Regions from separate parts of the Rhizobium sp. SRDI943 genome, predicted to be linked through region 2. Evidence: predicted binding sites of a transcription regulator. Region 2 holds the regulator's gene; each other region holds the start of a gene.
The links. Region 2 encodes LexA, which represses DNA repair genes until DNA is damaged. Its sites were predicted from a motif close to TGTTCNNNNTGTGTTCNG; they were not measured.

Region 1: the regulator LexA is predicted to act here: its motif matches at 1,526-1,543, upstream of AC245Y_RS21395 (helicase-related protein).
Region 3: the regulator LexA is predicted to act here: its motif matches at 1,202-1,219, upstream of AC245Y_RS21760 (ImuA family protein).

The regions. Positions count from the first base shown of each region.
Region 1 is NZ_CM172787.1:4,263,261-4,265,459, forward strand. It holds gene AC245Y_RS21395 (helicase-related protein) at 1-1,363, opposite strand, end outside; gene AC245Y_RS21400 (DUF3309 family protein) at 2,174-2,199, shown strand, end outside.
Region 2 is NZ_CM172787.1:1,810,753-1,812,951, forward strand. It holds gene AC245Y_RS09540 (ComEC/Rec2 family competence protein) at 1-742, shown strand, start outside; gene lexA (transcriptional repressor LexA) at 723-1,442, opposite strand; gene AC245Y_RS09550 (VOC family protein) at 1,641-2,199, shown strand, end outside.
Region 3 is NZ_CM172787.1:4,345,590-4,347,788, reverse strand. It holds gene AC245Y_RS21775 (HpcH/HpaI aldolase/citrate lyase family protein) at 1-329, shown strand, start outside; gene AC245Y_RS21770 (DUF1737 domain-containing protein) at 329-535, shown strand; gene AC245Y_RS21765 (metallopeptidase family protein) at 640-1,077, opposite strand; gene AC245Y_RS21760 (ImuA family protein) at 1,239-2,183, shown strand.

The sequences.
Region 1 (2,199 bases), 2.4 Mb from region 2:
TCTTTTCCTGCCAGTGTGTCGGATCGGCAAGCCAACCGGGCCGATTCGAAACGTAGGTCCAGGTCCTTATCTGCGCGATTCGCGCCGAAAGCGTGTCAATTTCCCCATCTGTTCGATCGGAGCGATGAACCTGCTCCGCAAGAAACTGCTCATTCACCGTGCCATAGCGGACAAGATCGGAAAAGAGGGTCGCGATAAGATCGGCATGTTGTGCTGGGGTGATACGCCGATAATCGGGAAGCGCGCAAGCCTCCCAGAGTTTTTCGACGCGCGCCGGCCTGTCGGCGAGATCGATGACCTCGGGATAGCGCGAAAGCTGTTCCAGCGCCTGCTGGTCGACCGCAGGCAGCGCCCGCGTCAGCCCCGGCACGCGCGGTCCCACCTCAAGGCTGGCGCGCAGCGATGCGATTGAGGAGAAGTCCATCTCCGTCGTCCGCCACTGCAAAACCTTGACGTTGTCGAATTCGTGCCCCTCGATGCGCTGCACCAGTTCGTCGTCGAAGGGCGAGACCTGTCCGGTGACGCCGAAGGTCCCGTCCCGCACATGCCGCCCGGCGCGCCCGGCGACCTGGCCGAGTTCGCCTGGATTGAGATTGCGGAACTGGTAACCGTCGAACTTCCGGTCCTGGGCAAAGGCGACGTGATCGACATCGAGGTTGAGGCCCATGCCGATCGCATCGGTCGCCACCAGATATTCGACGTCGCCCGCCTGATAAAGCGCCACCTGCGCATTGCGGGTGCGCGGGCTGAGCGCGCCGAGCACCACCGCCGCGCCGCCGCGCTGCCGGCGGATGAGCTCGGCGATGGCATAGACCTCGTCGGCAGAGAAGGCGACGATGGCCGAGCGCTGCGGCAGCCGGGTGATCTTCTTCTGCCCGGCATAGAAAAGATGCGAAAGCCGCGGCCGCTCGACGATAGTGATGCCGGGCAGGAGCTGCTGCAGGATCGGCCGCATCGTCGCCGCGCCGAGCAGCAGCGTTTCCTCGCGGCCGCGCAGATGCAGGATACGGTCGGTGAAGATATGGCCACGCTCGAGATCGCCGGCGAGCTGCACCTCGTCGATCGCGACGAAGGCGGCCCTGGTCTCGCGCGGCATCGCTTCGACAGTGCAGACGGAAAAACGCGCATTGGGCGGCGAAATCTTTTCCTCGCCGGTGACCAGCGCCACATTCTGTGCGCCGACCTTCTCCACCACCCGCGTATAGACCTCGCGCGCCAGCAGCCGGAGCGGCAGGCCGATCACGCCCGTCCCGTGCGCAACCATGCGCTCGATGGCATAATGGGTCTTGCCGGTATTGGTCGGTCCGAGCACCGCGGTCACACCGCGCCCACTCAGAATCATCGGCTGCGAAATCAGAGTCATGAGTCCATGCAAATGAGGCGGGGTGGCCCCAGAAAATCTCGGCTCCTCGATGGAAGCTGGACAACACATGGACAGCTGCCGTCGCAAACGCAAGGGCAGATTTCAAAATGCCTCGGGGATTACGACCTTTGCGAGTCCTGCGGAACGCCCGAATTTCCGATTCGGAACAGCGCAAGAACGAATCAGCGACGAATCGATGATTCTCGCTGATTCAGCTTTTGTTCACGGCTAAGTATTGATTTTGAATCACTTTTTCCCACTAGATGCTGAATCGCGAGACTCTCTCCTGTTCGCACTTTCGCCGTCGTGAGCGACAATCTTCGCCCGATTTTGAACAGGCAAAAATCCGCCCGAAATTAACCTCTCGACCAAAGCCTGAACGAATCGGAGACGAATCGCTCACTCCATCGTTTTCGCCTTTCGTTCACGGCCACATCTGGTAGCGCTATCAGGCCCCGGCACTAGACGCGGATCAGCGGCAGAGCCCTTCGTCCCGCTCCGCCGCACCAAAATTAATCTTTTTGGGAGCCGGATTCAGACGGCGTTAAGTCGGGGACGGCCAATTGTGGCGCGCCGATCAAAAACGGAACGAATCGCTGACGAATCGGCGACATCGCGATTTTCCCGCTTTGTTCACCGCAACATATTGTATTTAAATGTCTTTTTAACCATAGCGGCAATTTTCGGAAATGACGGAAATTAAACCCTGAATCAGGCTTCGTCACATTTCCAGAGCTTAACCGGGAACAAAAATCGCCAATACGTGTTTCTAGTCCATCCAAATTGCGGATGAAATGAAGGAAACACACCATGCTTGGCACGATACTACTTGTTAT
Region 2 (2,199 bases):
GTATTTCGCGGTCGCCGTGGCAGGCTTTCTGCTGCTGACGCTGCTCCGCACCCGGCTGCGCCATATCGGCACATCAATCATCGCGGTCGCAACGCTCATCCTGTTGCTTCTACCGGTTCCCCGGCCGCCGGATCTGGTGATTTCGGAGGATGGCAGTCTCGTCGCGGTGGTCGAAGCGGCAGCAATGGCTTCCAACCGTGAAAGACCACCGGATTTCATCTTCGACCAGTGGCAGAGAGCCCTGGTCCTGCCGAGACATGATCCGCCGAAGATGCTGGATGGTCCTGCTATCCCGCAGGTAGGAGAAGACCGCCGCGTCAAGCTTTCCCGCGATCAGCAGAACGAAGCGAGGACAGCGATGCGGGCGGCCGCAGCGGCCGGTGAAGCAAACCGCTTTTCCTGCGTCAAGAGGGCCTGGTGCGCATCAAGGCTTGGCAATGGTCGTGTGGTTGCTGTCATCGACAATGCCGCCTATCTCGGCCCGGCATGCGACGCGGCCGATATCATCGTGACGTCGGTCCGCCTGCGTTTCAACAGCTGCCGCTCAGGTGCGACGCTCTTCACCGGCGAGACGCTGCGCAGGACCGGATCCATCGAGTTGCGCTTCGCGGACGCCGGCCTGGAGGTGGCAACCGCATTTGACGCATTGTCGCGACCATGGATGCGCCATCGCGCCTTTGACTGGCGCAGCAACAGCTTTACCGAATCCGGCCTAACCGATGTCAGTGATAGCGGCGAATGAGGCCGACGAGTTTGCCCTGCACCTTAACACGGTCTGGTCCGAAAATCCGGGTCTCGTAAGCCGGGTTGGCCGCTTCCAGTGCGATCGAGGCGCCCTTGCGGCGGAAGCGCTTGAGTGTCGCTTCTTCGTCATCGACGAGTGCAACAACAATGTCGCCAGGACTTGCGGTGCTGCCATTGCGGATGATCACGGTGTCGCCGTCGAAGATGCCGGCGTCGATCATCGAATCGCCCTTGACCTCGAGCGCATAATGTTCACCGGAGCCGAGCATGTCGGCCGGAACGGCGATGTCGTGGGTGTTGTTCTGGATCGCCGAAATCGGCACACCGGCGGCGATTCTGCCCATGACCGGCACGGAAACCGAGTTGCCGTTGTCGGCGACGGGTTTTGCGGGAGCAGGGGCGGCGACCGGCTGAGGTTTGCCCAGGCTGCCTTCGATGACGCTCGGCGAAAAGCCGCGCCGCGGCTGGATGCTGGGGCTGTAGGCCTCCGGAAGCTTGATGACCTCGAGCGCGCGGGCGCGGTTCGGTAGGCGGCGAATGAAGCCTCGCTCCTCTAGCGCTGTAATCAAGCGATGAATCCCGGACTTCGAGGCGAGGTCCAGAGCATCCTTCATTTCGTCGAAAGACGGTGGAACGCCGGATTCTTTCATGCGCTCGTGAATGAAAAGGAGAAGCTCCTGTTGTTTGCGCGTGAGCATCGACGTTGTGACCTCGTGATTGAAACAAATCCAGAACAGACACTATATGTTCCATATGTGTTCCGCAAGTAGCTAAATTTCCGTAAAACTTGGCGCCAACTCGTTGAGATTTTTATTTTCATTCGCCGGATTGGGACACATCTCTTGTATTGAGGGGCGCGCCGTCGCACATCTCTTGCCGTTTCCAGGAGGGATATGATGAACGAGCATTCCGCCAAACCGCACCCGCTGGATCATGTCGTGCTGCCGGTCGTCAATATCGATCTGGCGCGCGAGAGGCTCGGCAAGCTCGGCTTCACCGTTGCCGCCGATGCGCGCCATCCCTTCGGAACGGAAAACGCCTGCGTCTTTTTTGCCGACAAGACCTATCTGGAGCCACTCGGGATTGCGAGCGTCGAGGAGAGCGAGGCATCGGCGCGCCAAGGCAATGTCTTCACTGCCCGCAACCAGGCCGTCCGTTTCCGCTGTGGCGAGGAGGGGCTTTCGGGGCTGGCTTTCGGCAGCAAGGATGCCGGCATCGATCATCAGAATTTCGTCGGCAACGGATCGAGCGCCGGCGAGATGCTGCAGTTCACCCGGCCGATGACGATGCCGGACGGTTCCGAGACGATTGCCGGCTTCAAGCTGGCTTTCGCCGCCGACCTGCGCGCGCCGGATCTCCTGCTTTTCACCGTCGAGCGCGTCAATCCGCTACCGGCCGAGCGCGCCGCGCTGGAGACGCATGCCAATGGCGTGACCGGCATAGTCGAGATAGCGC
Region 3 (2,199 bases), 2.3 Mb from region 2:
CGATCGACAGCGTCTTCAACGATTTCAGGGACGAACAGGGTTTTGATGCCGAATGTCTGCAGGGCCGGGCCATGGGCTTTGCCGGCAAGATGCTGATCCATCCGGCGCAGATCGAGCCCGCCAACCGCCATTTCGGTCCGGATCCGGCAGCGATTGCGGAAGCGGAGGCGATCATGTCAGCCTTTGCCGACCCCGCTTCCGATGGGCTGAACGTCATCAATGCAGGCGGGCGGATGGTCGAGCGGCTGCATCTTGTCCAGGCGGAAAGTCTGGTCCATAAAGCCCGCCTGATCGCAGCCCGCCAGGCTGCAGCACGAAAGACGATGTGATGAAACTCTACCGCTTCCTGACCGGTCCTGACGATGCTTCCTTCTGCCATAAGGTCACCGCCGCCCTCAACAAGGGCTGGTCGCTGGAGGGCTCCCCGACCTATGCCTTCAATGCCGCAATCGGCGCGATGCAGTGCGGCCAGGCCGTCGTCAAGCATGTCGAAGGCAAGGATTACGATCCTGAGATGAAACTCTCCGAACAGTGAGGTTTTAGCGCATAACCCCGAAAATCGTAATCGATTTTCGGAAAGGATTATGCGTGATTGAAAGTGATAGAGCGTCCTTAGCGCGTCCTTGGACGCGCGGCGCTCTATCGCTCGGCTGCTTCCTCGGCGCTTGCCTCGATCCGCTCCATGTCATCGTCGCTCAGCCCGAAATGGTGGCCGATTTCGTGGATCAGGACGTGGGTGATGATATCGCCGAGCGTCTCGTCGTTCTCAGCCCAGTAATCGAGGATGGGGCGGCGGTAGAGGCGGATGCGGTTCGGCATCTCGCCGGTTTCCACCGTGAAACGTTCGGAAATGCCCCTGCCCTCGAAAAGGCCAAGCAGATCGAAAGGGGTTTCCAGCGCCATGTCCTCGAAAACGTCGTCATCGGGGAAATCTTCGATCTCGATCGTGAGGTTGGTCGTCAGCTGGCGGAATTCATCCGGCAGATGGCTATAGGCCTCCATCGCCAGCGACTCGAAGGCGCTGATCGTCGGCGCATGGCGGTCCCGCCAATCATCGCTCTGGTCTATGCGGGCCATGAATATTCCTTCCTTTGCGGGCCCATATAGAACCTTTATCGCCGATTTTCGAGTGCGGAATCAAAGGCAGGAATATTTTCATAGAAAATGGCCGTTGACTCTTCATTAGCTCTCTGGAATCTATAAGAACATAACAGGAACAAGACGGATTGGAGAACGCCATGGCGCAGCACGCCCTGGCGCGCGAGCGGCTTTTTGCGCTCCGCGAAACCATCGCCAGACTGGAGGGAAGGCCCGCGCCGGCGCTTGCCGCAGCGGAACGGGAAGCCCTGGCGGAAGGACGTAAGACCCGCCAGGGGCGCACGCTGCCGCCCCTGCCGTTTGGGGTGGAATTTCTCGACGGGGCGCTGGAAGGCGGCTTGCCGCTCGATGCGATCACCGAATTCCGTTCCGCTCTGTCTCGCGATGCCGGCGCTGCAAGCGGGCTGGCGATGGCTGTTGCCGCGCGGCTGCAAAAACAGGAAGCGGATGCCGGCCGTCTTCTGCCGTTGCTCTGGATCGGCGATGCCGTCGGCACGCTGGAGGCCGGCCGTCCCTATGCTCCCGGACTTCGGGATTTCGGGCTGAACCCGGAGCGGTTTTTCCATGCCGCGCCGCGCAGGCTGGACGAGGCGCTCTGGCTGGCGGAGGTGGCGGTGGAAAGTGCTGCCTTCTCGGCCGTCATCTTCGAAGTCCGGGGCAATCCCGCCCATTTCGGCCTGACCGAAAGCCGCAGGCTTAGTCTCAGGGCGCATGCTGCCCGCCGTCCGCTCTTTCTTGTCCGTCAGGCCGGGGCGGAGGAGGCAAGCAGTGCGGCCTTGCGTCTGCATGTCGAACCGGCCCCGTCCGCTCTGCGGTCGTTGCCGGATGGATCGAAACTTTCCGGCAGCATCGGCAATCCGATTTTCCGTCTGACGCTGGAGAAGAGCCGAAATCCGGCCCCGCTCTCCTTTCTTTTGGAGTGGAATCCCCATGAACGCGAATTTCTCCCTGTCGCCGAACCAAACCTCGTTCGTCCTCCAGGCGAACAGTCAGCGCATTCTGGCGCTCAGCTTCCCGCATCTGCCAACGGATCGCATCGCCCGCAAGCGATGGGGGCTCTCCTGGCGTTCGAAAGGGCGTCCTGAGACGCCGCCTATCGTC